Regions from separate parts of the Brevibacillus sp. HB1.2 genome, predicted to be linked through region 4. Evidence: riboswitches for the same ligand, from Rfam matches in the RefSeq annotation. Region 4 holds a riboswitch; each other region holds the start of a gene.
The links. Region 4 has a riboswitch for S-adenosylmethionine ahead of HPY28_RS23780 (homocysteine synthase). Riboswitches for the same ligand answer to the same signal wherever they lie in the genome.

Region 1: it holds a riboswitch for S-adenosylmethionine, as region 4 does, so the genes downstream of both, HPY28_RS18580 (sugar ABC transporter substrate-binding protein) here and HPY28_RS23780 (homocysteine synthase) in region 4, are expected to answer to the same signal.
Region 2: it holds a riboswitch for S-adenosylmethionine, as region 4 does, so the genes downstream of both, HPY28_RS06355 (homoserine dehydrogenase) here and HPY28_RS23780 (homocysteine synthase) in region 4, are expected to answer to the same signal.
Region 3: it holds a riboswitch for S-adenosylmethionine, as region 4 does, so the genes downstream of both, HPY28_RS00865 (ABC transporter permease) here and HPY28_RS23780 (homocysteine synthase) in region 4, are expected to answer to the same signal.

The regions. Positions count from the first base shown of each region.
Region 1 is NZ_JABMIU010000008.1:34,503-41,822, reverse strand. Features, by position in the region: gene HPY28_RS18590 (hypothetical protein) at 1-1,621, shown strand, start outside; gene HPY28_RS18585 (ATP-binding protein) at 1,850-3,103, opposite strand; SAM riboswitch class I at 3,306-3,425, shown strand; gene HPY28_RS18580 (sugar ABC transporter substrate-binding protein) at 3,522-4,541, shown strand; gene HPY28_RS18575 (sugar ABC transporter ATP-binding protein) at 4,635-6,125, shown strand; gene HPY28_RS18570 (ABC transporter permease) at 6,127-7,125, shown strand; gene HPY28_RS18565 (glycerate kinase family protein) at 7,270-7,320, shown strand, end outside.
Region 2 is NZ_JABMIU010000002.1:302,605-309,924, forward strand. Features, by position in the region: gene HPY28_RS06345 (VOC family protein) at 1-389, opposite strand, end outside; gene HPY28_RS06350 (CapA family protein) at 467-1,636, shown strand; gene HPY28_RS06355 (homoserine dehydrogenase) at 1,699-2,964, opposite strand; SAM riboswitch class I at 3,051-3,162, opposite strand; SAM riboswitch class I at 3,229-3,335, opposite strand; gene HPY28_RS30685 (hypothetical protein) at 3,430-3,564, opposite strand; cobalamin riboswitch at 3,724-3,927, opposite strand; gene HPY28_RS06360 (methylated-DNA--[protein]-cysteine S-methyltransferase) at 3,961-4,452, opposite strand; gene HPY28_RS06365 (DinB family protein) at 4,460-4,975, opposite strand; gene HPY28_RS06370 (cyclase family protein) at 5,020-5,643, opposite strand; gene HPY28_RS06375 (Gfo/Idh/MocA family protein) at 5,665-6,654, opposite strand; gene zwf (glucose-6-phosphate dehydrogenase) at 6,680-7,320, opposite strand, start outside.
Region 3 is NZ_JABMIU010000001.1:176,623-183,942, forward strand. Features, by position in the region: gene HPY28_RS00845 (peptide ABC transporter substrate-binding protein) at 18-1,649, opposite strand; gene HPY28_RS00850 (ABC transporter ATP-binding protein) at 1,677-2,633, opposite strand; gene HPY28_RS00855 (ABC transporter ATP-binding protein) at 2,626-3,648, opposite strand; gene HPY28_RS00860 (ABC transporter permease) at 3,662-4,609, opposite strand; gene HPY28_RS00865 (ABC transporter permease) at 4,614-5,546, opposite strand; SAM riboswitch class I at 5,656-5,760, opposite strand; gene HPY28_RS00870 (sulfite exporter TauE/SafE family protein) at 5,881-6,672, opposite strand; gene HPY28_RS00875 (MBL fold metallo-hydrolase) at 6,704-7,320, opposite strand, start outside.
Region 4 is NZ_JABMIU010000013.1:82,334-89,653, forward strand. Features, by position in the region: gene HPY28_RS23775 (ArsR/SmtB family transcription factor) at 1-869, opposite strand, end outside; gene HPY28_RS23780 (homocysteine synthase) at 1,027-2,331, opposite strand; SAM riboswitch class I at 2,421-2,527, opposite strand; gene HPY28_RS23785 (rhodanese-like domain-containing protein) at 2,840-3,151, shown strand; gene HPY28_RS23790 (SCO family protein) at 3,233-3,859, shown strand; gene HPY28_RS23795 (YqzG/YhdC family protein) at 3,856-4,194, opposite strand; gene HPY28_RS23800 (hypothetical protein) at 4,298-5,068, shown strand; gene rnjA (ribonuclease J1) at 5,167-6,837, shown strand; gene HPY28_RS23810 (BrxA/BrxB family bacilliredoxin) at 6,918-7,320, shown strand, end outside.

The DNA.
Region 1 (7,320 bases), on a different contig from region 4:
AGCCAAGCTGGTGCAACGGGCGCGCAAAAAAATGAATCGTCCGAATAGAGTCGGCATCAAGCTGGCGACATGGACGGTTTCCGCTGCAACGGTGGCAGCAGCAGTATGGATGCTGGGTGTAACTCCGGAGTTGTTCACACAATCTCGTTTTGAATCACAAGCGCAATTGGTTCCCCGCTCTTTCTTATCGACAGAAATAAAAGAAGGCGAGTTAAGCCAAGCGGCGATCAGAACGCTGGAAAAGCTTTACGAGAAATATCCTCCATTTCGGGAAGCGGAAAAATCGGTCTATGTAACGAAAGCCCCCCGAGAGGTATACAACATAGATTTTCGCACGTTCAGCAATAAGGAACGAACAGAAGTGTCACTATATGCCAGAGCGAAGCTAGACGCCAAAAGCGGGGCCTTGCTTGGATTCGATGCAGAGAAAATTCCAGGGCAAGAGAAAATCGAGGGAGCGCCTTCCAAGGAGAGAACAGAGCAACAGGCGAAGGCATTCATGGAATCATTCCTGGGTAAAAATATGGAGCAGTATCGGTTCGAACCATTAGATACGCAAGAGGGAGCAGATGCCGTTTCGCACACCGCCGTCCGATTGCAACGCTACGTAAATGATGTACAGGTAGAAGGGGATTCCTATGTGATCGGCATGAACGATGTGGGTCAGATTGGCTACATCAATTCAGGCGATACAACGGGAATCAATCTGGACATCGGGCAGTTTCAAGCCATAGATGAGTTACCTTCGCCGAAAAAAGCCGAGAGTGGGCTTGCAGAAGTCATGCAGTTGACGTATCAGAGAGTTGGAAAGAAGGAAGTGGACTACGTCCTTCGCTATGAAGAAAACTTCTCCGGGTATCTTGACGCGCAGACAGGCAAGGAAGTGAAAACCACCTTGTGGGGTGGGGAGTCCTTTAGCGACAGTATCGCCGTCAAGCCAGGGGGCAAGAAGGCAATGGCTGCGTCGGCAAAAGAGGCTGCGGCTGCCATGGAGTTTTTCGGTCAGAAGGTAGAGGGCTATCCGTTTACGGGGAGCAATGTGCCCGCTTATATGATGGGAGACAACGAACGGGAATACGTTGCCAAAAAAGGTCAGCGAATCATGCAGCTGACTACCGTTGATAGTCGGGCGACAGCGTTCAAGATTTCTTATCCTGAGCTGAAAGAAGGTGATACGACACTCACCGTCGCAGAATTGCAGGAGCGTGCGATCTTCTTTTTGGAGCCGTATTTGGATACGAGGGTGAAGTCTGTTCGGATGCAGGAGCAAATTTACGTGATGGGCAGACAGGTTGAACTGAACTTTTTCCGGGAAGTAAACGGCGTTTTGGTGCGTGATCAGTATTATAAGGTCATGCTCGACGGGCAGACAGGAGAAATTATCGGGGCAAGGTTGACATTCCCGCATGAGCAGGATGCCTTCCCAGATGCGTCCAAGGTGATTTCAGCGGAAGAGGCGGCGCAGGTTTATCTTCAACATAAACGGCTCAGTCCCCGCTATCTATTCCCGCTTGAAAACAATAGGATTCAAGAGCAACCGCTCTTGGTCTATTCGGCAGAGATACTGAAGAGCAATGGGGATGTGGATGCCATTACGGGAGAATGGCTGCCATACGAATAAAGAGAGACACCAGGGGGAGACTCCTGGTGTTTTGTTTTGGCATAATGCCCTCCCAGAAATTGCATAGTAAAGCGTGAGGGGAGGGACAAACGTGGAAGGATTCGGAGAAAGCATGCTCGTCATCGGGCGCGTATGTACGATTATTCCTTTATTACTGCTGGTCACCTTGTTCATGGGCAAGCGCTCGAATGGAAAAAGGCACAGTCCCTCTGCAAAACCTGCAAGAAGTTACTGTGCCTTATATGGGAGCATAATGGTGAACTTGGTTCCTACTCGTGGCTTGCTTGATACATTGACCGTTCCGCCAATCGCATGAATGACATGATAGGAATACGTCAAACCAAGACCAGTTCCAGTTGTTTTCGTAGAAAAGTAAATCGTTCCAAGACGGCTGATCTGTCCTGCATCCATGCCGACACCGTTATCCTTGATGACCAACAGTGCTTTGTTTCGCTCGATGAGCAAGTCCAGGGAGACTTTTCCGTCCGAAATATCCGAGCACGCCTCGATGGCATTTTTGATGAAATTCACCAACACTTGCTTGAACTCGTCTGGATTGGCCTTGATCGTCACAGGTCTCTCAAAGTCTTGCAGCGTAAGCTCTACGTTGTGCATATTGGCAAAAGGGAGCATCACTTCGCGGATGGCATGCAGATGCTCGCTAACATTAATGATCTCATGTCGTTCCTTGAGCGGCTTGGAAATCGCAAGGTATTCGGTCAAAATGGCTTCTGTCCGTTGGATCTCGTCGAGACTGATGCGAATGTATTGATCGATTTTCACCAAATTTTCCGGGGATTCCTGTATTAATTTCAAAAAGCCTTTGACAGCTGTCAGCGGATTGCGAACCTCGTGTGCGAGCGATGCAGCAACATGGCTCATCGTCTGGATTTTTTCGTTTTGCGCGTGGCGAATAAACAGCTCCTTATCCGAAACACATTTGCTGAAAAGCGACATTAACAACCAGAGGCCGAAAAAGTTCTGAATAGGAATCACTATGGTGTAGTAAACGAGGTGTTGAGTTACATACGTGGGAAAAAAGTAATAAGTAGTCCCTAAAGCAACCGTAGAAAAAATCGCACTCGTCATAAAAAGATACAGTGTTTTCCGATAACTGGCTTTGTAGTGTCGATACAAAAAGAGTGACAAGACAAAATTGACTGTAAGGATCAGCAGCGCAACCCATGTTCCTTCTCCACCTAGGTAGTACCGATAAACCAAGGCTTCAATCAGAAGGAGCAAGGCAATCTCGATTCCGCCATAAACCAGTCCGAAAAGAATGATGACATGTCGGATATCAAAGAACATGCCATTGGTGACGCTCGGGGCGAAGGTCATCGCGAGAAACATGCAGGCTGAGCTGGTGAAGACAATAAAGGAACGGCTGTAGTTCCTCATTTTGTCACGGTAATAGATGTTGAAAAACACAAACGGGATAATGGCGAAAAACCATTGAAGAATAACTTCTTTTAATAGACTCATGTAGCATCCCCATCGCAAATATTTGCTAGGCTTGTATCAATCTACGATAATTCGACAAGACACAACAAAATCCCTCTCGTTGTTACAGAACAAACTGGAATATTTATCAAGAAAATTCTTTCGGTAAACCTAGTTGACAGATAGGTAATTGCCAGATTATATTCTGTATATACTTATACAAACGTTCCGAAAATAGAAACTACTCTTATCAAGAGATGGCTGAGGGAATGGCCCTATGAAGCCCGGCAACCTAGCACGAGAGATTGTGTTCTTTCGAGCCAAGGTGCTAACTCCAACAGGTAGAATACCTGACAGATAAGAGGCGAGAATCTTGTCGATTTTTGTCCTCTTTCTCTGTGAAAGAGGATTTTTTGCTTTTATCATTTGTTTTCAAAGAGAAAAAGGGGGAACATTTGCGATGAAAAAGAAACTGGGATTACTGACTTCACTTATTGTGGCTGCGTCCGTTCTCGTTACGGCATGCGGCGGAGGAACAAGCACCGGAACCGGTAGCACGAACCAGTCAGGTGGGGAGAACGCGAAGAGAATCGCATTAATCATGCGTCAAAACGTAGGAACGTTCTCCGCACAATACATCAATGGCGTGAAGACAGAGGTGGAGAAAAACGGCGGTGAGTTGACCGTATTCAACGCGGATACCGATCTGGCAAAAATGGCGTCCAACCTCGATGCGGCTGTGAACCAAAAGTTTGATGGCATTCTGATCGACCATGGTACGGCAGAAGCGTTGCAGCAGGGTACGCAAAAGGCCGTGGATAAAAAAATTCCGGTTGTCCTGTTTGATACAGACATCAACATTCCGGGTGTGCCAGTTGTGGCGCAGGATGACAACAAGTTGGCAGAGCTGAGCCTGGAGAAGCTGGCTGCAGATACAAATGGCAAAGGCAGCATCGTAAAAATTTGGGTAGCTGGCTTTGCGCCTATGGAAAAACGCCAAGTGACGTATGAAGCTTTCCAGAAGAAATACCCGGACATCAAAGAGATTGCTGCATTCGGTTCTGCTACCAATAATACGGCACTCGATACACAAACGCAGATGGAAGCGATCTTGAAAAAGTATCCCAACAAAGGCGACATCACAGCAGTATGGGCGGCATGGGATGAATTTGCCAAAGGGGCGACACGTGCCATCCAGCAAGCAGGCCGTACGGAAATCAAAGTATACTCCATCGATTTGAGCGATGAGGATCTGCAAATGATCCAGGCGGAAAACTCTCCTTGGACAGCGACGGCAGCGGTAGACCCATCCAATATCGGGCGCATCCATGCCCAAACCGTGTTCCAAAAAATCAAAGGCGAGCAAGTGCCAGACAACGTGAAGCTGAATCCAGTGCTGGTGAAACAGGAAGACCTGCCGAAGGATAAGAAAGTAACGATGGGCGACCTGTCCCAATACGTACAAGATTGGGGCAAGTAAGAACCAAATTGGCTTTTCCCGTTGATCTGTATCCGTCAACGGGATTTTTCCTTATAGAGGTTGGAACACGCAGGTAAACAGGAGGTGTGAAAAATGTCCACATTGCAGATGAAAGGGATGGCGAAGCAGTTTTCTGGGGTTCCTGCCCTGCGATCCGTCGATTTTGAGGTGCGCGCTGGAGAGGTTCATGCACTTCTCGGTGCTAATGGTGCGGGAAAGAGTACCCTGATGAAAATTCTCACGGGAGCGTATCAGGCAGATGGAGGTACGATCACCATCGATGGACAGGCCGTGTCGATTCAATCTCCGCAGGACGCCAAAGCACAGGGCATTCAATGTGTATATCAGGAAGTGGACACCGCCTTGATCCCGTATTTGAGCGTTGCTGAAAACATATTGGCGGGCCAGCTCGTCCAGGCGAAAACCAAGGGACTAATCAACTGGCAGAGCTTGTACAACGAATCGGAGCAGATTTTAAAAAACTTCGGCTTCTCTATTCCGGTGAGGATGCTCGTCGAAGAATGTACGCTGTCGGAAAAGCAATTGATTTTGATTGCACGGGCTACCGTTCAAAAGGCGAAGTACGTCATTTTCGATGAACCGACGGCGCCGTTGAGCACAAAGGAGAGCGAACGGCTGTTTCAAATCATTGCGCAGTTGAAAAATGCTGGAGTCGGGATCATTTATATCTCCCACAGGTTGCCGGAAATCTTTGAAATCTGTGATCGGATCACCATCATGCGCGATGGACAACATGTCGTGACCACAGACACGGCGAAGACCAATATGGACGAAGTGATCGCGAACATGCTGGGCAAAAGCTTTGACGAGGAGTTCCCGAAGATGGAAGTGCCGATTGGCGAAACGATTTTTGAGGCGGCAGGTGTGGCTGGTGGCAAAGTACGAGGAGTCGACCTGCGAGTTCACGAGGGAGAGATCGTGGGTGTCGTCGGTCTGGTTGGGGCAGGGAAGACTGAGCTCGCCCGATTGCTCTTCGGTGCGGATGAGGCAAAGGCCGGTGCCATTCGATTGCATGGAACACGTATCCAACTACGCTCGCCAAAAGACGCCGTCGATGCAGGGATCGTACTCGTCCCGGAGGAAAGGCGAAAAGAAGGAATTTTCGTAGAGGAGTCGGTACAGAACAACCTGTCTGTCGCCTCGTTGAAAAAGAAGTCCTGGCTCGGTTTTATCAAAAGAGGGACGGAAGCGGCTAACGCAAGAGAGCTGGTGCAGCGCCTTGGTGTAAAAACAGCCGATATCAAGCAGCTGGTCGGTTTTCTCAGCGGCGGAAACCAGCAAAAAGTCGCTATCGGCAAATGGCTGGATACAAACGCTCACCTCTTTATGTTTGACGAGCCGACAAAAGGGGTGGATATCGGCGCGAAAAGCGATATTTACCGTCTGATCGGAAATCTCGCTGAGCAGAAAAAGGGCGTTCTGTATTTCTCCTGTGAGTTTCAGGAAGTCATCGGAATCGCAGACCGGATTCTCGTCATGTTCGAGGGCAAAATCGTGAAGGAATTGAGTCGCGAGGAAGCAACACAAGAGCTGATTATGTACTACGCAAGCGGAGGTGAATAACGTGGCAGATAAAAAGTTTAGCTTATTTGATTTTGTTTATAAATACGGAACGGTTGCCGTCATTGTCATTGTCATGTTGTTATTCAGTTTGACCAACCCGTATTTCTTCACGTACGACAACTTGACGGACATTCTTCGCTCCATCTCGATTGTGACATTTGTCGCAATTGGCGTTACGTTCTCGCTGATTGTCGGAGGCTTTGACTTGTCTGTAGGATCGACAGTTTCATTGACCACAGTCGTTTCTGCTTCGATGATGGTTTGGTACGAACAAGGAGTCTTTACGACACTGGTGGTTCCGATTGTACTCAGCTTGCTCGTCGGGCTGGTCAACGCCTTCCTGGTCGTGAAAATCCGCATTCCTGATTTGCTGGCTACGCTGGCGATGCTCTACATCGTCAACGGTATTCATATGACGTATTCCCAAGGCTACTCGATCTACGCAAACATGCCGATGCAGGACGGCTCACAGGCTCCGGGAAAATTCCAGGAATGGTTCCTCTGGCTGGGCCAAGGAGAAATTCTCTCTGTACCGGTTCCCGTTATCCTGACCTTTTTACTTGTCGCGATCACGCATGTGTACTTGACCTATACGAGACAGGGACGGATGCTGTACATGACAGGCGGCAATTTGGAAGCAGCTCGTCTGTCGGGGATTCCTGTGAATCGCTATCGTACCTTGGCTTATGTGCTCTCCGCTCTTTTTGCAGGCTTGGGTGGGATGCTCTTGGCAGCGCGGATCGGTACCGGGCAGGTGAGTAGTGGCGGCTCCATGCTGATGGATGCAGTAGCGGCTGCTTTCGTAGGATTCTCCGTATTCGGTGCAGGAAAGCCAAACGTATTCGGTACATTTGTGGGAGCCATCCTGATCGGGGTGCTGCTCAACGGCATGACGATGCTCAATCTGCCGTATTACGCTTACGATATTATTAAGGGGACGGTTTTGGCGCTTGCCCTGGCTGTGACCTATTATCAACTGCGCAGAAAACGAAACGCTTAGAATCGTAACGTTCTTCTTGCTTTTCTCTCATCATTTTCTCATCTTCCTATTATTCCCTTCTCTTTTTTGAAGCTTAGTATTGGTCTTACTCAAGTGAGACCAATGCGAAAGCAAATTCAAATAAAGAGAAGGGATGTTGTTTTTATGCGTATACTCGTTGTGCCTTCGGGCTTTAAGGAAAGTTTAGATGCCGAG
Region 2 (7,320 bases), on a different contig from region 4:
AGCATCCGCCACCGAAGCGTCGTGCCATCATCACGCGTACGACTTCCCGCAACTGGTCCAGTAACCTGCAAACCTTGGATTCGCAGGCGCTCTGCCCACGCATCCATCTCGTTGGTCCGAAGCGCAATCTGGCCAAATCCTTCTCCCTTTGCCTCATCCTCGATGCATTGACGTACGAGCGGATTATCTGATTGTCGCGCAAGCTCCTTGTGTTCAACCGCCAAAAATTCAACATAAGAAAGCCCGAAATAACTAAGGCTATTCCATGTCCCCCAAGACGCATGACGCCCTCCAGCTACCGCATGAAAACCCGCTTGGCAAAATTGTTCCGATGCTTCCTGTGGAGTTCGCTGTACAAAATGAACCAAATGATCAAAAGTTAATCGCACCTTTTCTCGCCTCTTTTCGTAATACTTATAGGATATCAAAATTCATTTATGTAAGGATAGAATCACAAGGGGGAAAAATGAACGAGACCAGATCAAGTCGGGTAAAAGCTCGGCGCAAGAAATCACGTAAAACATGGGTACGTGTTGGAAAGAGCACGCTCCTATTTAGCGTATTGGCCATCTTCGTCGTCGGAACCTATTACCTATTCCAAACTGCCATGGATGGAAAATATGCCAACCCGAACGAGCAGCCTGCTCCTGACAATACTGTGAACCAAAAGACCTCTGTGCAGCTCACCTTTGTCGGTGACATCATGATGTCCGGGAATGTAGAGAAAACCTTACTCGCAAACAGCTATGACTACCCATTCAAGCATGTAAGCTCACTCTTTTTGCAAGATGATATCACGATTGCCAATTTGGAGACGCCGATCACTGCCACAGGTGTTGCCGCACAGAACAAGGCGTATGTCTACAAGTCATCGCCACTTGCTGTTCCTGCCATGAAAAACGCAGGGATTGATGTGGTGAATCTCGCCAATAATCACTCCATGGATCAAGGAGTTCCGGGATTGCTCGATACCTTTGACGCTTTGGACAAGAACCGGATTGAATACGTCGGCGCCGGAAAGGATGCCAACCGTGCCTATTCCCCTGTATTCATAGAAAAGAACGGCATCAAGATCGCGATTCTCGGCTTCAGCAGGGTCATTCCCGAAACAAGCTGGTTTGCAGGGGATTCCCAGCCAGGTATGGCCGCTTCCTATGATCCTACGCTAGCAGTGAAAGCGATCCAAAATGCGAACAACCAAGCGGATCTCGTCGTGGTGATTGCGCACTGGGGAAAGGAACGCTCCGATTATCCTGTCGATCATCAAGAAGAGTTGTCTCGTGCCTACATCGATGCTGGTGCAGATTTGATTGTCGGCGGTCATCCCCACGTACTTCAAGGCTTTGAACGATACAATGACAAATGGATTGCGTATAGTCTCGGCAATTTCATTTTCACACGATCAAGCGAACCCAAGACTTGGGAAACGATGGTTCTGCAAGCAAGCTGTACGAAAAGCGGTGATTGTGAGCTGACGATGCTTCCGTTTCACGCAGAATTGGGACAAGCTGTACCCATGAATGAAAGCAACGGCGCTGCCCTGCTAAAACGTATTGAATCCATTTCTGAGAGTGTAGACATACAAAGTGACGGGCGTGTACAGCCGCGCGCAAAAGCGGTGGAGATTGCCCCCTGACAAAAGAAGCCGTGTTTCCAGGTAACTAGAAATACGGCTTTTCTTCTTATTTTTCCTCTTACTTACGTAGATTCGATAATGGGGAAGCAGCGAATTTCTAAGCCAAAATCATTTTTCAATAGGGACTCGTGCTCTTTACTGATTCCTGTCACGATCAAACCTGCACGCAATACGCCCCCCAAGTCGAATTGGACTTTTAGTTTATGCACGTTGACTCCTGCTTGCTGAAGGAAATACAAGACACGATCTGGCGTAGCAGTATGACATGAGCCCTCTAGATAACACAGGACGCGTTCCTCCGAATCCACCGTGACTCCTGCTTTGTCAGCCGTTTTTTCTTTCCAAGTAGGATGAGGTGTGAATGGCTGTGTCAATAAATAGGCCAAATCCTCTACGACTGCACTTGCTGTAGGGAGCTCTCCTGCCCCTCTTCCTGTAAACAACAAGTCTCCCACGATGTTGCCCGATAGCTGCACAGCATTAAACGCGTCGTGGATTTGCGCCAACGGATGGCTCAGCGGAAGCATGGTTGGTTCAACAGATAGGCGAATTCCTTGTTCAGCTTGATAGGCCTGCGCGATGAGCTTGATCCGGTACCCCAGCTCACTCGCAATCCGAATGTGACCCGCTGATAAATCTGAAATCCCTTTACGAACAACATCTGCTAGCGGCAGCGATTCTCCATAAACAAGCTGTGCCAGGATGTACAACTTGTACATAGCGTCAAAGCCTTCTACATCCGAACGAGGGTCTGCTTCCGCATAGCCCAACTCCTGCGCTTGCTTGAGCACCTCCTGATAAGAGAGCTGTTCTGCTTCCATTTTCGTCAAAATGAAGTTCGTTGTTCCGTTGAGAATACCGCGAACACCTTGGATATCGTTCGTGCGAAGGAACTGCCGGAGCACGCTCAAGATCGGGATGCCCCCTGCCACACTCGCTTCATAGGCCAGATGTACTTGATGCTGATTTGCCAAATCGACTAGCTCTGTTCCTTTTTTCGCCAGAAGTTCTTTGTTGGCAGTTACTACATGGCAGCCCTTTTCGATCAAAGCACGGACGTAGTCATAGGTAGGTTCTACACCGCCCATGACCTCCACCACGATATCCACATCGCTTCTCAATACTTCCTCAAAGTCAGTTGTCAGTAAAGCCGGGTCGACATGAACCGCCCGCTCTTTTTCCGAGTCACGCACCAAGGCCTTGACGATCTCAATTCGTTTTCCCAGACGAGAAGCCAGCTTCTCCTGTTGCGAACGGATCGTTTTGATTACGCCTCCACCCACTGTTCCCAATCCCAATAATCCCACGCGTACCACTTCTGCACTCATCCTGACCACCCCATACCCCGAATTTTAGATAAAAAGAAAAGCCATCTTCGATAAGAAGAAGGCTTGTTAGTAGCTAATGCTCCCCCTCCTTATCTCCCAGGACGTATATGTCCTGCAGGAATTGGCACCTTGTCACAAAATATGCGTGACGGTTGCCGGGCTTCATCGGGCCAGTCCCTCCACCTCTCTGGATAAAGAAAATATGAAATTGAAAAAAACCTTCTTCGCTAAGAAGAAGGTTCATCTACTAATAGAGTAACCCGCTTCTTATCTTTCGAGACGAAACGTCTCGCAGGAATTGGCACCTTGTCGCAATATGCAACGGTTGCCGGGCTTCATAGGGCCAGACCCTCCACCTCTCTGGATAAGAACTATTTATGCTGTTGAGCTTTATTCTAAGAAATTCCAAGGCAAGCGTCAACAAAATTCTTTCTTTTCTGATTGTAAGCTGATTTGTCAAGGCTTTCAGTTGGGAGTGAACAGGCTTTCTACCTCTTCCATACTGCAGCAAGTGCAATGAAACACACCCTCCTGACCTTCCTCAGGCAGCTCTTTTTCCTCGACATATCCGCACCATTGGCAAATGAAAAGTTGAATCATCGCACGCCCTCCTCTTCTTTTATCCTGCCCAAAATAAAAAGAACATTTTCCGCTCGACCGTGACGATCGTTAGAAAATGCCAGAAAAAGAGGGACGCACTTGTCCACGCGCTGTTTTTCGCAAGCCATCTCTAACACCTCCCTATCTCCCGTAGGTCTATCAGTGTTGTCGAAACAGGCAGGTCTCCTGACTATGGGTTCATCGTCTAGCGTCGCCTTCCCCGTCTATTTTGATAGACCAGTGGCTTGTTGGACGCTGACTCCCCTCTTACAGTGGCGGGACCGTGTCGGATTTGCACCGAGCTTCCCTATTATCCTTGTGGCGAATGTTACGCCCGAAGGAACCTGTTTCCACCTATGAAATTGTCTTTTCTCACTACTCTCCTCAAATTTTACCTTATTCTTCCTTGTTTAGCGAACATTGTTCGTGGGTCAGTAGCCATTCCTTTCGCCACAAGCCACCCGAATAGCCTGTTAGACTCCCGTTTGCTCCTATAATTCTATGGCATGGCACAATGATGTTCAGCCGATTTTTTCCGTTGGCATTCCCGACAGCCCTCACCGCATTTTCCTTCCCAATCAACGCGGCTAGCTCCGTATACGTAATCTTGTGCGCATAGGGAATGGTGGTCAATGTGTGCCAGACTGATTTCTGAAAGTCTGTCCCTTTCATCCACAGGGAAACAGAAAAGGACTGTCTCTTGCCGGAAAAATATTCGTCCAGCTGTTGCCAGCAAACGAGGAGAGGCTCGTGGCAATTGTCTTCATGTTCAAGCAAAATGGGTTCGTCCCGATCTGTGAATAGGATAGAACATACCCCGTCTTCTGTCCCACTGATTTCCAAGACACCGAGGGGCGATGCATAATCGATTGTCTGTATCCTTTCCATACGAGACCTACCCTAAATACCGCTCTCTCAAAATGGTACTGTGGTGAGCTTCATGTCCTGCAATCACATAAGCCAACGTCCTTGCAGATAGCTTGTTTCCGTTGGCAATTCCTGTACGCAACCACGCTTCTGGAGAGATTCCTCGGACTTGCGCGATAGTCGAAGCACGTACAGCCTTATACTCTTCCAATAAATCAGAGAGGTCTCGTAGCTGAAAACACCCGTGTTCGACAAAAGCATTCTCATCAAAACCGATGAGGGGTGTCTGGTCTCCTCTCGCGATTCTCAGTAAGCGATAGCTCATGATGCGTTCTGTATCGACGAGATGACCCAAAACCTCTTTTAACGTCCATTTGCCTAGTGCATACCGATAATCAATTTGCTCAGGCGCAAGTGACGAAAATAGCGCGACTTGCCTCTCTCCTTGTTGCGTAAGGATCGTTAGCAGCTCCCCCTCCGGTACAAGCCCAATATAATAGTCAAAATAAGCGGCGTATTCATCGCGCTTTGGTCGTCTGAGCATGTATTTCCCTCCCCTTCATTTTGGATAGACAAATGATGTCTCCATTATTCGTTATGTAATCCTTCAAACAATAGGACCCTTGCCGGGGCTGCATCCGTGCCGATCAGCTTGAGTGGTGCAGCTACCAGAAAATAATCGCCTGGGGGGACCTCCGCTAGCCGCAAGCCTTCCACGACAATGACGCCCGCTGCAAACAGTTTTTTATGGGTGGGGTGCCCTTCCTGACTGCGTTCGATTCCAAGTGCATCGGTTCCAATGCCCCGTACCCCCAGCTCACTTACATATTCTGCACCTTCCTCTGACAGAAAGATGAATTCAAAAGAGAACGCCTCTTCAAAAGAGTTTTTCGTTTTAAACAGGACAAAATCTCCTCGCTCAAGATCGAAGCTCTCCAAGTCGGAGCGAGTGATCCTGTCCTCTACCGCTGTGAGATCGAGAACCTTGCAACTGCCCACTAGCTTCTCCAATGAAATACTCTCAAATGTATCGCCAGCATTCACCATGTGCAGGGGAGCATCTACATGGGTACCAGAATGAAGGTCCATATCGATTCTCGATTCTGTTACATAGCCATTGGTAGCGGTACGTATTTTCGGCTGCTTTTCCGGCTTGTTTTTATACACCGTCATTCCTTCGTACACGGTGGCGGTTACATCATACATTTTCATCCCAAATGCCCTCCCCTTTACTTACCGTTTTTTATGATCCGCAGGAAAAACGATTCCCATCTGTCTTCTTACTTCATCCATGACCTGCATGGTCGTTTTGGAGACATCATGTGAATTCGTTGTAGATTGTCTTGCCCCTATCCTTGCCAAGTGTAGGAACTCCCTAATTTCATAATGCATGGTCTTCGGGGTCTGCGGCCTTGTCACTTGCTCGATTCGTCCGTCTCTATAACGAATGTCCACTTCTTTGAGATGGTTGATTCGATCGATCACCATCGTGGCGTCCTCCCCTTGGATTTCTGCTGGCTGATAGGAGGTCGTAATTTTCGAAAAGCTAATGATTGCATCCATCTCTCGATACTTCAAAAGAATGCTGCCTTCCCCGTCCACTCCAGAATCAAGCACAATTCCTTCTGCCTTGATGTCGTCTGGTCTGCCAAAAAGGATGAGTAACGGATAAAGACAATAGATTCCGATGTCCATCAAGGCTCCGTTTGAAAAAGCAGGATCAAAAGCACGTAAAACCTTCCCTTCGCGATAGGCGTCATAGCGCGAAGAATATTGGCAATTGCTAGCAATATAGCGTCGTACTTTTCCAAGCTTGTGCAGGTTGTCTTGTATCGCAAAAAAATTGGGCAACAGCGTAGATTTGACAGCCTCCATGAGCAGCACGTCATTTCTTTTCGCTGCTTCGATCATTTCTTCTACCTCAATTGCATTGGAAGCCAGTGGCTTTTCACACAATACGTGTAGCCCCGCGTCCATGCACTGGATCGCTTGTTCCGCGTGGCAGGAGTTGGGGCTCGCGATATAGACCGCGTCCATATTTTTGCTTGCAGCCATTTCTTCTAGGCTGTTATAGGCGAATGGTGCATGGTACTTGTCAGCGAATTCCTTGGCGCGTTCGATGGTACGTGAATAAACAGCCTGAAGAGAAAATCCTTCAACTTCTTGACCAGCCTGGATAAATTCCTCGGTGATCCAGTTCGTTCCGATTACGCCAAATCGCATCTCATCCGCTCCCTTTTCTTTTGGTCTATCTCGTTGCAGTGACCGGCACTCGTTCTTCGACCTTATCCAGCCACCACACGAATCCGTCCGCAGCCAGCAATTGCTCTGCGGCCTTCGGTCCAAATGAGCCAGCTTCGTACGTAAAGAGCGGCACCAAATTCTCAGCGAAGGCTTCCAAAATCGGTGTCACCCACTCCCAAGACAGCCGGACCTCATCCCAATGCGCAAAGTAGGTGGAATCCCCTCGGAGTGCATCGAACAAGAGCAGCTCGTACGCTTCTGGCACGTCTTTTGTCCCCGCACTGAAATCTACCGTCACCGGCTCAATCTTACCGCTATTTGTCGGATTCTTACTATTTACCTGCAAGGCAATACCTTCGTTCGGATTCACGCTAATGATCAACAAATTTGGCGATGTTGTTTCATTTTGCTCCTGATATAGCTTTTCGTGCGGATTTTTGAACTCAATGACGATCCTGGTTGATTTCTCTTGCAGTCTTTTTCCCGTACGAATATAAAAAGGTACCCCTTGCCAAAACGGGTCATCAATCCAGACACGAGTGGCAATATACGTTTCTGTCATCGAAACTGGATCGACACCAGGCTCGTCCCTGTAGCTAGCCACAGGTGTTCCTTGAATATGTCCTGCACTATACTGACCGCGAA
Region 3 (7,320 bases), on a different contig from region 4:
TGTTTTAATAGATTACGTTACTCCGCGACTCTTTTCGCCCAGCGCAGGTCCGGTGTCCCGGTTACACTAAAGCGGATGCCTTCGATCTTTTTGCTGTTGAGGTAGTTTTCGTTATTGAAATAAACCGGGATGACGGGCATGTCCTGCATCAAAATGGTTTCAGCGTCGTGCAAAAGCTTCATGCGTACTTCCTCGTTTTGTTCGACCTTCGCTTTTTCGATCAGCTCGTCAAACTTTGGATTCGCCCAGTTGGTGAAGTTGCGGGAGCTTTTCCCTGTGTACAGCTCCAGCATCGCGAGCGGATCTAGGTAATCGCCGCCCCAACCCATGCGGGCCATCTGGAAGTTTTTCTGCTTGAACGTATCGATGTACGTCTTCCACTCCTGATTTTCCAGCTTCACTTGGACGCCCATGTTTTGTTTGAACATTTCTTGCAGCGCTTCGGCGATCTTCTTGTGGTTTTCCGCGGTGCTGTATTTCAATGTAATTGGAGGAAGCTCTGTCCAGCCTTCTTCCTTCAAGCCTTCAGCTAGAAGTTGCTTCGCCTTGGCTGGATCAAACTGATAGTAAGGGGCCACTTCTTCTCGGAAGTCCTTACCCGAAGGAGTTTTCACCCCGAATGGCGTATAACCGTACGCCGGGAGCTGGCCTCCCTTGGTCACGTTTTTCGTCAGAATATCCCGGTCGATCGCGTAGGAAAAGGCCTGACGAATTTTCGCATTAGTAAACGGCTTTTCCTCTACGTTAAACGTGTACGTATAAATGCTGTAGTCCGGGAATGATTTGTACTCTTCTTTTTCTTTTTCCTGCTCAATCACGTCGATCGGCAGGGAGTCAATCAGATCAAGCGCTCCTGTTTTGAACATCTGGTAGTAGGTGGTTGCTTCGTTTACCATCTTGAAGTGGACGGTGTCCATCGTTACCTTTTCTTTCTCCCAATAGCTCTGGCTTTTGGCGATTGTCAGCTGACTGTTGTGGTCCCAGCTCTCTACGGTGTATGGGCCATTGGTCACGATGCCTTTCGCTTCGACCGCCCAGTTTTTGTCTGGATCCACGACTTTCTTATTCACCGGCAGATAGGCGCGACTCATCATGATTTTCGGGAAATAGGTGATCGGGTCTTTCAGTCCAACGATGAGTGTTCGGTCATCCTTTGCCTTGATCTGAACGTCATCCACGCTGCCTTTGCCCGTGTTGTATGCCTCCGCGCCTTGTATGTAGTAGAGTGCGGATGGTTCATAGGCGGCGGTCTGTGGATTCAGCACGCGCTTCCAGGAGTATTCGTAGTCATGTGCCGTTAACGGATCGCCGTTCGACCATTTCATTTCGGGGCGCAGGGTAAATGTGTAGGTTTTTCCGTCCGGGGAGACGTCCACCTTTTCTGCTGCGCCTTCGCTGATGTCTCCATTTTCGCTGTAACGGTACAATCCTTCATACAGATGGTCTATCACCCAGTACGAAGTGGTATCGGAAGCGAATGCCGGGTCTAATGTGTACGGTTCGCCCCGCAGGTTAGTGGTAATGACTTGTTTGACGGCTGCTCCCGTCTGTTGTTCGGAAGACGCAACCTGTTTATTGCTGCTGCACGCAGAAAGCGCAGGCACAGCGAGCACCAGCAATGCGGCAATAGCGAGTAATCCCTTTTTCATTATGATTTCCTCCTTGTTCTCCTCTATCTACTGTACAAGATGGCAAGCGATCCAGTGTCCGTGCCTCACCTCCTTCCAGACCGGCGCTGTTTCGGCACAAACACCTTGTGCAACCGGACATCTGGTGCGAAACGGGCAACCACTTGGCGGATGAATGGGGCTGGGCGGTTCTCCCGTCAGTACTATCTGCTCCCGCTCTTCGCGCTGGGCTGGATGGGAAACCGGCATAGCCGAGATCAAGGCCTGCGTGTACGGATGTAGCGGTGTGGCAAACAACTGCTCGCTCGGTGCAAGCTCCATCATCTGTCCCAAGTACATCACGCCGATCCGGTCGCTGATGTGCTTCACCATCGACAGGTCATGGGCGATAAACAGATAGGTGATAGACCGCTCTGCCTGAAGATCAGCTAAAAGATTGACGATTTGCGCTTGGATGGACACATCCAGTGCAGAAATGGACTCATCTGCCACGATAAAACTAGGCTCCACCGCAAGCGCGCGGGCGATGCCGATACGCTGCCGCTGTCCGCCGCTGAATTCATGCGGAAAGCGTTTTGCGTGGCTTGGGTGCAATCCTACTAGCTCCAGCAGCCGATAGACGCGTTCTTCTCGCTCTTTTCCTTTTGCCAATCCATAGGAGTCGATTCCTTCTGCGATAATGTCGCCCACTCGTAAACGCGGATTGAGTGAGGCTTGCGGATCTTGGAAGATCAGCTGCATGTGGCGGTTTGCTTCCCGTCGTTCACGTCTATCCATCCTGGCGATGTCTTTACCTTGAAACAGGATGCGCCCCGCACTAGCTGGGTACAGGCCCACGATAGTCCTGCCCAGCGTAGACTTGCCGCATCCGCTTTCCCCAACGATTCCAAGCGTCTCCCCTCGTCTGATTTCAAAAGAGACTCGATCAACAGCTCTTACCTGTTGTCCCCCGCCAATCTCAAACGATTTAGCGAGATTCTCCACCCCTACAATGTTGTCAATCATGTGTCTCCCTCCCTGCCATCATCCACGCTTCTGTTCTCATGGCACGCGGGTCGTTCAGCCAGCAGCTTGCCTCATGCTGATTGAAAAACGAATTCGCTTGTGGCATATGCTCCAGGCAAATTTCCATGGCAAATCGGCAACGGGCAGCGAACGGGCAACCGACAGGCGGACGAAACAGATCCGGTGGTGTCCCTTCGATGGGGATCAGCCGCTCTTTTTTACCTGCATCGAGACGTGGCACAGACTGCAACAGCCCTTGTGTGTAGGGATGGCGTGGGTTGTCAAAGATCTCTCCCACCGGGCCGCTTTCCACCACTACGCCTGCGTACATGACCGCTACATGGTCGGCCACCTCTGCGACGACGCCCAAATCATGGGTGATCAAAATGATCGACGTGTTCAATTGTTCCTGCAACTCTTTCATCAGACGAAGGATCTGTGCCTGAATGGTCACGTCGAGCGCAGTCGTCGGTTCGTCGGCGATAACTAACTGCGGTTGGCAGGCCAGCGCCATGGCGATTCCGACACGCTGCCGCATGCCTCCGCTTAGCTCGTGAGGATACTGCTCAAATCGCCTCGCCGCCTCCGGAATGCCTACCCTTACAAGCAGTTTCAGCGTCTCTTCCTTTGCTTCTGTCTTCGTCTGCTTTCGATGTTTGATCAGGCCTTCCGCAATCTGCTGGCCGATTTTCATCGTTGGATTCAGCGAGGTCATCGGGTCCTGGAAGATCATACCGATCTGCGACCCGCGAACCTGCTGCCATTCCAGCTTCGTCAGCCCAGTCAGTTCACGCCCGCGAAACCGAATGCTGCCGTCTTTTACCTGACCGGATCGCGGAGGAATCATTCCCATCAATGCCCGGGCGGTCACACTTTTTCCGCAGCCGCTTTCTCCGACAATTGCCAACGTCTCCCCCTCCTTCACAGAAAAGGAAACCCCTCTTACCGCCTGCACCTCTCCACCGTACGTGCGAAAGGAGACGCGCAACTGATCTACTTCCAACAATGGCTTCACGATGTACTCCTCCTCATTTCCTGATCCGCGGGTCCAGTGCGTCCTGCAAACCGTCCCCGAGCGCGTTGCACGCGAACATGGTAAGGGAAATCATGAATCCCGGAAAAAACAGCCGCCACCACTGTCCGCTCAGCATAACTGCCAGCGCGTCGTTGGCCATGGTTCCCCAGCTGGCGGTTGGTGCCTGAACTCCCAGCCCAAGAAAGCTGAGAAACGATTCTGCGAAAATCGCATGTGGTATCGTAAAGGTCAAGTTCACGATGATGACGCCGATCGTATTCGGCAACAGATGTTTCATGATGATTTTGGCATGAGAGGTACCCAGCTTTTCTGCAGCCAGCACAAACTCCTGACGCTTGATCTGCATGATCTGCCCTCTGACCAGACGGGCCATGCCGACCCAGCCGGTTAGTGAAAGGGCAATAATGATCGTTGCGAGTCCAGGCTCCAGAACCACCATCAGCAGGATTACCACCAGGAGATACGGAATGCTGTACAGAATTTCAGCCAATCGCATCAGGATGTTGTCCACACGGTCGCCCAGCTTGTTCCTCCCTGCCATATAACCGGATATCCCGCCGATGCAAACGCCGATCACTAGGTCGATGGCAGCTGCCGCCACACCAATAAATAAAGAGATTTGACCGCCTACCCAGGTACGTGCCCACATGTCCCGACCCAAGTCATCCGATCCAAACCAGTGCTCGCCCGACAGTGGCAGATTTCCCTTCGTCAATGACTGTTCATGCGGGCTGTGGGGAACGATCATCGGCCCGATGATGGAGAGGGTCACCACTGCCAAGAGAAGGAAGAACCCGAGCATTGCCAGCTTGTTGCGGAATACTCGCTGCAATACCTCCTGCCAATACCCAAGACTGGGACGTTCCCGAATTTCCTCGGATAGCCGGGTTCGGTCTACTGGTCGAAACAGCGAATCCAGTTGTGTTGCCTGATTGGCCATAACGCTACTTCCCTCCACTCGTCAATCTGATGCGCGGGTCAATCACCCGATACAGCAGGTCGATGATGTACAACGTAAAAATGAGGACAAAGCTGTAAAATACTGTGGTGCCCAAAATAACAGGGTAATCGCGGTTAAAAATACTTTCCACGAAGTATTTGCCGAGCCCGGGAATGGCAAAAATCTTTTCCACCACAAAGGTTCCGGTCATCAGGTTGGCAAACAGCGGACCGATAAAGGTAAGAACCGGCAATATGGCATTGCGCATCCCGTGTCTAACGACAATAGAAAAGGTGCCAAGCCCTTTCGCCTCCGCTGTGCTTATGTATTCCTGTTGCCAAACCTCAAGCATGCTGGCTCGTACGAAACGAGCGATAATGGCGAGCGGACCGATAGCGAGCGCAAGCGTTGGAAGAATCGAGTGTTCCCAGCTCCCCCACGCAGCAACGGGAAACAGCTCCCATTTGACCGCCAAGTACTTGATCAACAGTGGCGCCAGAATAAAACTGGGGACGGAGATCCCGATGATGGCTGCAAACATAGACAAGAAATCCAGCGTTCGATTGTGATAGAGTGCCGCTACGATTCCCAGTGTGATTCCACCTGCTAGCGCGACAATAAACGACTGGAGTCCCAGAATAGCCGATGCGGGAAATCCTTCTGCAATCAGCGTGTTCACATCCCTCGTCTTGGACTGGATAGAGGGCCCCAAGTCAAATTGCAGCAATCCTTTCAGATAGAGCAGGTACTGTACCGTGATTGGCTGATCCAGGTTGTACTCCGCCCGCATGTTCTTTACCACTTCTTCTGGAAGCATTTTGGCGTCAGACGCGAACGGGTCACCCGGAATCAGGTGCATGGTCACAAACGTTACCGTGACAATGATCCACAGCGTAACGATCATGAGAAAGCCACGCTTGACCGCATAATGAAGCACGTTGTTTCCTCCTTCACATAACACATAGTAAAAAGATATGAATACTAAGAATTATAAATATAGAAAACCCCTCTCCGAAAAGAAGAGGGGCGATTACACGGTTCCCACCTTCTCATCTCGCAGAATAACTCCGCAGGAATTAGCACCGTAAGGTCAATCAGACCAAGGTTGCCGGGTTTCATCGGGCCAGCCCCTCCACCACTCTCGATAAGAATGTTCTATGAAATTTAATTTCATCGTAAAATTCTTTTTTATCTTATCATTTTACTCGGATATGTCAATGCTGTTCAATGACAATTGATTTTTCTTTATAATTTATGGAAAAAGTAAATCTTCACACACGTGTGGATATAAGGATGTCAGCCCAAATCTTAATTGTGGTAGCTAGGATCAACAAGGCAAGAATGGTCTGGAGAATCCGGGTGCCCAAACGTTTGCTGACCTTCGTACCGAGTGGCGCTGCCATGATGCTGGCGATTACCATGATCACGGATGGCCACAGCAATATGTCCCCTGCCATCCATTTCCCTATCGTCGAACCGATGGAAGAAAAAAAAGTGATGGCAAGAGATGAAGCAATCGTAACTCTTGTCGGAATCTTGAGGATGGTCAGCATGATGGGAACCAAAATAAAAGCGCCAGCTGCCCCGACAATTCCGGAGGCGCCTCCGACAATCAAAGCGGATAATACGGCTGTTGGTTTATGAAAGATAACCTCGGTCTGTTCACGTCCGTCCATCCGCTTTTTTGGCAGAAACATCAAGATTACAGCAATGGTGGCCAAGATGGCGTAAACGATATTGATAGCATCTGCCGAAAGAAATTTTCCTCCATACCCTCCAAGCAAGCTCCCAACAATAATGGCACTTCCCATATACGCAACGAGCTGGTAATGAATAAGCTTATCTTTGCGCAGAGTCCAAACAGCAGCTAGGGTGGCAAAAAATACTTGGACTGCACTTATTCCGGATACTTCGTGAGCTGTGTAAGCAACGAATCCAAGGGCGGGCGGAATGTACAGAAGCATCGGATACTTGATGATGGAGCCCCCGATTCCGACGACACCAGAGATAAATGATCCCGCGAAACCGATAACAAACAGTGTGATCACAAGGTCGATAGTCATACGCTCACCCTTTGCAATACCTCGCTTCGTTTTATCCTCGTTCTACGATTGCCAAGCCGTCTATTTGCCATTTCAAGATTCCGCCGCTCAAATTCATGACATCCTTGAATCCGTTTGCTTTTAGAATGCTTGCGGCAATAGCGGATCGGGCACCGGAACGGCACTGTACGAGAAGCGGCTTATCGAGAGGAATCTCATCCAGCCGCTTGGCGAGCGTACCGAGCATGATGTGCTGTGCATCCGGAATGTGTCCTTCCTTCCACTCAGCCAGATTCCGTACATCTACTACGTGTACTTCTCCCTTTTCCACCCGTTCTGCAATCTCCAACGGTGTTACCTCTTCGATTGTCTCGAGCGAAGACACTTCCCTTTCCATTAACTTGCCACTGTCGATAAAGCCTGTGACATAATCAATCCCTACGGCATGCAAGGCCTGCAAAATCCCGTCCAGATCATCTGGGGTGGCCATGAAGTGAACCGGGCGATCGTAATCGACAATCCAGCCCGCCCAGTTGGCAAATGACTTGTTAAAAGGAATGTGAAGTGTTCCCGCCAGATGCCCCTTCGCAAATTTCTGGAAAGGACGCGTATCAATAATCTGTCCGTTTTCCAGCGATTCCTTTACCTGTTCAAACGAGTTGAACTCTT
Region 4 (7,320 bases):
ATGTCCTTTTCCGCGAGCATTTTGACCATGCGCAGCCGGTGCTCATCTCCGAGTGCTTTTAAGGCTTGCACCAGTGAAGGGGGTGGCTGATTTGGATCTACAGCATCGTGCAAATTTTCGTCGGCAACAGGGTAATAAAAAATTTTCGTCCCGACAGCATCGGCTTGTACGGTCCACGGGCGATAGATCGCTTGTGGGATCAGCAGTACGCGTGTCACGGCAGGCTCAGGGAGGTAGCTCGATCCCGTCGCATACTCCACCAAGGCTTCCGGGGTGAGCTTCCCTAGCTTGTTTTGCTTTTGCGACCAATCACGTTCTAGCATGCGAACGGTTTCTTCCTCATGCGGCTTGATGTGGGTACCATACCAGCCTTCCATCAATCGGAGAATATGACTCCGCAGCTCTTCTGCATCAACGGAAGTAATATGTCCGATATACGATTCAAAAAAGAGGTGCGCGCGGCACGCTTCCTGTAAAGCGGCGCAATCCTCTTTGCTTCCTTGTGCAGCCTTCCAACGTGCTTCTTGCATATTCTCACCTAGATAAGGGAGGGCCTCGTATCGGAGCTGTTCTGTTGAGAGCTCTCTGACATACGAGAGAAATGAATCCAGATCAGCGAAAGGGCAAAGATCGAGCAGTTGCAAAAGCGTCTTCCACGTGTTGTGTTCCTTCGCATAGTCGACCTCTTGCCGTACAGAAGGCGATAGCTCGTCCAACAGTTGACGCCAGTAGGCAGGAGGGTGTTCCATCGTGTGATGCAATTGATCGTAGGTAGCAGCAGCGATTCCCAAGGCAGCTTCGAATAAAGGAGAATACGAGATCTCCACGCGATACGTTGTCCGTTCACTTCCGATGTTCAAAACTTTCACGTCTATTCATCCTTCCAAAATTTGTACATCATTATGTATTTTATAAATAACGAATGTAAAATTCAATATTTTTCGAACGAGAATAGAAAAATAATAAAGAAGAATCATAAATCTCTATCCAGAGAGATCATGATTCTTCTTTCTTTTGAAGGTACGGTTAACCTACCGTGGATAATTGCAACGCACGCTGCAATGCCTGCTCCAGATCAGAAATGATATCGTCGATCGATTCTGTACCGACGGAGAGGCGAATAAGTCCCGGAGTCACTCCGGCTGCTGCCTGCTCTTCTTCTGTCATCTGCTGATGTGTTGTACTAGCTGGATGAATGATGAGTGACTTGGAGTCCCCGACATTTGCGAGATGGGAGAACAGCTTCACGGACTCGATCAACGTTTTTCCTGCCTCAACGCCACCGCGAATTCCAAAGGTCAGGATCGCGCCTGCACCTTTTGGCAAATATTTTTGTGCCAACTCACGCTGGGAGTCTGACTCGAGTCCTGGATAACTCACCCACTCTACGGCAGAGTGATTGGCGAGGAATTGGGCTACTGCCAAGGCGTTCTGGCTATGCCGTTCGATGCGCAGATGCAGTGTTTCTAATCCTTGCAGGAACAAGAAGGAATTGATCGGGGCGACGGCAGCACCAATATCGCGCTGGAGCTGGACGCGCGCCTTGATAATATAGGCGAGCGGACCGACTGCCTCTGTATAAACAACGCCATGGTAGCTTGGGTCTGGTGTAGTCAGTCCTGGGAATTTTCCGTTGTTCCAGTCAAATTTTCCAGAGTCTACGATAATACCGCCAATTGCTGTTCCGTGGCCGCCGATGAATTTGGTGGTGGAGTGCACGACAATATCGGCCCCGTGCTCAAAAGGACGGCACAAAATCGGAGTCGCGAAGGTGTTGTCCACGATCAAAGGTACGCCATTTTCGTGGGCAATATGGGCGATCGCCTCAATATCAGCGACATCAATGCGTGGATTGCCGATCGTCTCGCAAAACACGGCTTTTGTCTTTTCATTGATATAAGCACGGAAATTTTCCGGATTGGATTGATCAGCAAAATGAACGTTGATACCGAGGCGGGGAAGCGTGTGGGCGAACAGGTTGTAGGTACCGCCATAGAGACTGCTGGAAGCGACGATCTCGTCTCCTGCATGCGCAATATTTAAGATGGCGAATGTAATGGCAGCTTGCCCGGATGCGGTCGCTAATGCACCAACACCACCTTCGAGCAGGGCAACACGCTTCTCAAACACATCCTGGGTCGGATTCATGATGCGTGTATAGATGTTCCCAAACTCTTTTAAGCCAAACAGATTGGCTGCATGCTCCGTATCGCGGAAAACGTAGGAGGTCGTCTGATAGATCGGAACAGCACGTGAGCCTGTTACAGGGTCAACCTCTTGCCCACCGTGTACCGCAAGCGTTTCTGGCTTCCATTGTTGTTGATCGGACATATTCATCTCTCCTTCTACTATGAAATCGACTAATAAAAAAACGGAGCATTCTCCTGAGAAGAAGAAGGCTCCGATCATGCACGGGCTTGTGTTCATCTCTCAGAATCACTGGATTCTGCAGGAATTGGCACCATGCAGCTAGTCTGCTGGTTGCCGGGCTTCGTAGGGCCTGTCCCTCCACCGCTCTTGATGAGAAAAGTTGTTGTCGTAATTGTATGAAAATAAAACCTTGCTGTCAATGTGGAATTTGTAGTTATCAGGGAGGTTTTTGTGTATATATGGATGAAAGGTGTTTCACTCATGCCATTAATTTGTAACGCTTTTGCCTCAAGCTGTTCACATCCCGTGTGGCTACTGCCACAGCGAAATAGGAGATAATGGTAGAAAATAGGGAGCGTAGATGCAGGGTAAAGCCAAGTGCTCTTCGCGTTAGAAAAGTAAAAAAGCGTGTGATATCATGGAGGTGGTTACAACTGATCTGATCGTACATATAGGAGGATAAATAGCGATGAGCCATGGAGTAAAGGAAATGACACCACAAGAGCTGTTGGAAAAGCTGGAAGCCAAAGAGGAGCTGCAAATCATTGATGTACGTGAAGTCGATGAGTGGAATGCAGGTCACATTAAAGAGGCGAAGCTGATCCCACTCGGCTTTTTGCCACATCGTATCGATGAGCTGGATAAGAACATTCCGATTGTGATGGTTTGCCGTAGTGGTGCCAGAAGCCATAATGCTACAGCGTATTTGAGTGAACAAGGATATGACGTGGCGAATATGGTTGGCGGCATGCTCGCATGGCCAGGTGAAGTAGAACAGTAAGAAGTGATAGAAACAGTGTGAATGCCTCCCGCGTGTAATCAGGAGGCATCACGCATGGGACAAGCAGGGAGGAAGCAACCCGTGAGTGAAGGAACACAATTGCAGCAGGAATCTGGGATGAAAAAACATTGGTTTCCTGTGTTAGCTGGTATTATCCTTTTGGCTATCGTCGGAGTATTTGGTTATAAGTACATGACACAAGAGAAGATCGAAGTATTGAAGCCCATCGCGGACTTCACCTTAGACAACAGTAACGGAACAACCTATACCTTTAATGAAAGTGCTGGTAAGGTACGATTGGTTGAGTTTATGTTTACCAAATGTCCGGATATTTGTCCGGCTACCACGTACAACATGGCCAAGCTGCAAGATCAGTTGAAGGAAAAGGGACTGTTTGGAGACAAAGTAGAGTTTATCTCCATTTCCTTTGACCCTGATAACGATACGCCAGAAGTCTTGCAGGAGTACGCAGCCAAGTTCAAGGCAGATCAGAGTGGCTGGAAGTTCCTGCGCGGTGACGCTCAGGCTGTAGAGAAAGTGACGAAGGATTTTGGTCTGATGGTAATGAAGCAGCCAGATGGTTCTTATGCGCATACGGCTCGCATGTTCCTTGTGGATGGAGATGGAAACATGCGCCGCGCGTACGGGATGGCAGCTGACATGGACATGGAAGTCATGATGAAAGAGATGGAACAGCTCGCTGACTAGCGGGTCTCCTCATAGGAGATGTTTACGACTTCTTCTGTCTGATTCACAAATTCAATATGAACGAGTAACGCCCACCTGCGATTGCCTTCTTGAAGCAAGAGCTTAAACGTCTCTTCTGACGTGGTGGGCGTTTTTGGTGTTCGTCCGACGTGCAGGTAGTCCACAATTTGAGCGTTTGGATATCGCTTCATCGTTTCCTGCATCGCGAGCCTGCCCCATTTTGCATAGGGAGGCTGGGCATAGGTAGGAAACGTCTGAAATAGAAGAAGGAAAAGTACGGGACAGAGAAGGGGCATCATGTTCCGATAGCGAAATAGGCGACGAGCGGTTTGCATTTGCTAATCCCTCTCCTTTTCGAAATGGTTTGCCATGTATTTTGAAGACTTTTCGGAATATCATTCGTAGAAAATAATGACAATGAAGTGAGGGAGGTTTTCGATGCATTACTTGCTGATTCCCTTATTTGGCGTTCCTGTTTTGGTGGGGGTTCTTGCGGCAATATTCCAAAAGCCTCCTTTCTGGAAAAAATGGGGGCCCACGATTGCTTCAGCCATATTGATTTACGGAGGTTGCTTCGCTGCGAATGTACATTGGCAAATGAAGTATGGTATTCCGGTGTTACCTACGGCGGCCGACTTGGAGCTATTTTTATACTTTTGTATCCTGTTGGTGTTTGTTTGTATCCTCATGTATATTGGCTTCTTGATCACGATGAGAAAACAGTTTTGGAAAATGAACCTCGTTTTTCTATGCACAGCCTTTGGCTTGTTTAGCTTTTTTGCTGCTGCCTTTTTAGGTATGGGACCCTTTTTGAAAAAAGCGGAGTACGTCACCGTCGTACAAAAAGCAAAAGACAAGTGGAGAGCGGCGAAGATGGACAATGAGAAGCCCATTGATCTCGCCATCGTATACAGTAGACAAGATTGTACCAAAAATTGTGCAGGGTATCCGTATACAAGTCTCATCCTGGTACGGAATCAGTCGGATCAGCCGGTGGAGATTGATTTGAAACTGCGATTGCAAAACAAAAGTGGCGTCGTAGTAAAAGAAATCGAAGCCGTACCACTAAAGCTCTCTTCAGGAGAAATTACGGAGGTATGGACGGGCGATTCCTATGCAAAGGACGACTTCTGGGCGAGAGCCAGTGTCGTTACCGATGAAAGAGTTGCTGATTTGGAGTATCAGTATTCAATTATTGACCGAAGATGAATGTGTGGAATAGACAAGACTGTGTGAAACGAACGTCATACGTTGTGATATAATAAGAATGGCATGCTTGGTTCGGATTCCCATAATCATGCACGACGATGTTAGGAGGAAAGAGTTTGAGCGACGTTAAGATTTTCGCGATGGGCGGCCTCGGCGAGATCGGAAAAAATATGTACTGCGTCGAGTATGAGGACGAAATCATCATCATTGACTGCGGGGTGAAATTCCCTGAGAATGAAATGTTTGGTATTGACCTGGTTATCCCGGATGTTTCCTATTTAGTGGATAACCAGCACAAGATTAAAGCACTTTTATTAACGCACGGACATGAGGATCACATTGGTGCGATTCCTTATATTTTACGGCAAATCAAGGTGCCGATTTACGGTGGTCGTCTGACCCTGGGCTTGGTCAAGGCGAAGCTGGAAGAGCACCGTTTGCAAAATGAAGTGAAGCTGATTCCGATTTCGGAAGATACGGAAATTCCTTTTGCGAAGCTGAAGGCGACATTCTTCCGGACGAACCACAGTATTCCTGATTCTTTGGGAATTGTGCTCCATACACCAGAGGGAATGGTCATTCACACAGGTGACTTCAAGTTTGACATGACACCAGTCGGACAAACAACAGAGTACGGAAAAATTGCACGCATTGGTGCGAGCGGTGACGTTTTGGCGCTTTTGTCTGATAGTACGAACAGTGAGCGTCCTGGATTTACGATGTCAGAGAGAGCGGTAGGGGAAGGGATTCTCGATGTGGTACGCAAAGCGCGTGGTCGCATCATTCTGGCTACCTTCGCTTCCAACGTACATCGCCTCCAACAGGTGGTAGATGCTGCGGAGCAATGCAATCGCAAAGTGGCGGTTATTGGCCGCAGTATGGAAAAGGTTTTCTTGATTGGACAAGAACTGGGCTATATCCAGATGCCAGAGGGCATGCTGATTGATATTAAGCACATCGACAACTACGCAGACAATCAAGTGCTGATTATTTGCACAGGCAGCCAAGGTGAGCCGATGGCAGCGTTGACCCGGATTGCAGCCGGTTCGCATCGTACCGTTTCCATTTATCCGGAAGATACGGTGATCATTTCTGCATCTCCGATCCCAGGAAATACGATCAACGTAAGCCGCACGATAGACAAGCTGTTCCGTGCAGGTGCCAACGTAGTATTGAGTCACGAATTTGATATTCACGCATCGGGTCATGGCAGCAGCGAAGAGTTGAAGCTCATGCTCAACTTCATTCGTCCGAAATATTTCATCCCGATCCACGGGGAATACCGGATGCTCAAGACTCACTCCAAGCTGGCCCAACAGGTTGGGATCGAGGAGAGCAACATCTTTATTATGGACAACGGCGAAGTACTGAATTGCAACCGCGAAAAAGCGTGGCTCAGTAAAGTACAAGCAGGGATTGTCCTCATTGATGGCAGTGGTATCGGCGACGTCGGCAATATCGTTCTGCGCGATCGCAAGCATTTGGCTGAGGATGGCTTGATGGTCGTGGTTGTCAGCCTCGATATGAAGAACTTCAAAATTTTGACGGGCCCAGATATCGTGAGCCGTGGCTTCGTATACGTACGCGGTTCGGAATCCTTGATTCAGGAAGCGACACAGCTCGTTCGTGGTCGTCTGCAGGAAGCATTGGATAAGAAAATCAAAGAATGGTCTGAGCTGAAGTCACAGATTAATGAAGTGATCAAGCCGTTCATTTACGAAAAGACAGGCCGTAATCCAATGATTCTTACCATTTTGATGGAAGTGTAGCTCCTGCTTTCTCGGGTAGGTGTGATCGGGTTATAATAATAAGTAAGTTGAACTTCGTGATATAAAGGAGAGGTTGCCCAATGATGTCTTATGAAGCATATATGAGCCAAGTAATTCAACCGATGCGCGATGAGTTGACTCGCAACGGTTTCCAAGAGCTTCGCTCTGCTGAAGAAGTAGAGCAAGCATTGCCAAATGCAAAAGGCCTGACACTGGTAGTCGTGAACTCTGTTTGTGGCTGCGCAGCAGGACTCGCTCGTCCAGCAGTTGTACATTCCTTGAATCACGCTACAAAGCCGGATAACATCTTCACTGTATTCGCAGGTCAAGACAAGGAAGCGACTGCAAAAGCACGTGAGTATTTCGAAGGCTATGCACCGTCTTCCCCATCCTTCGCGATCATGAAAGACGGCAAAATCATGACCATGGTTGAGCGTCATCAGATCGAGAACAACGAGCTGGCAACAATCGCTGGCCTGTTGA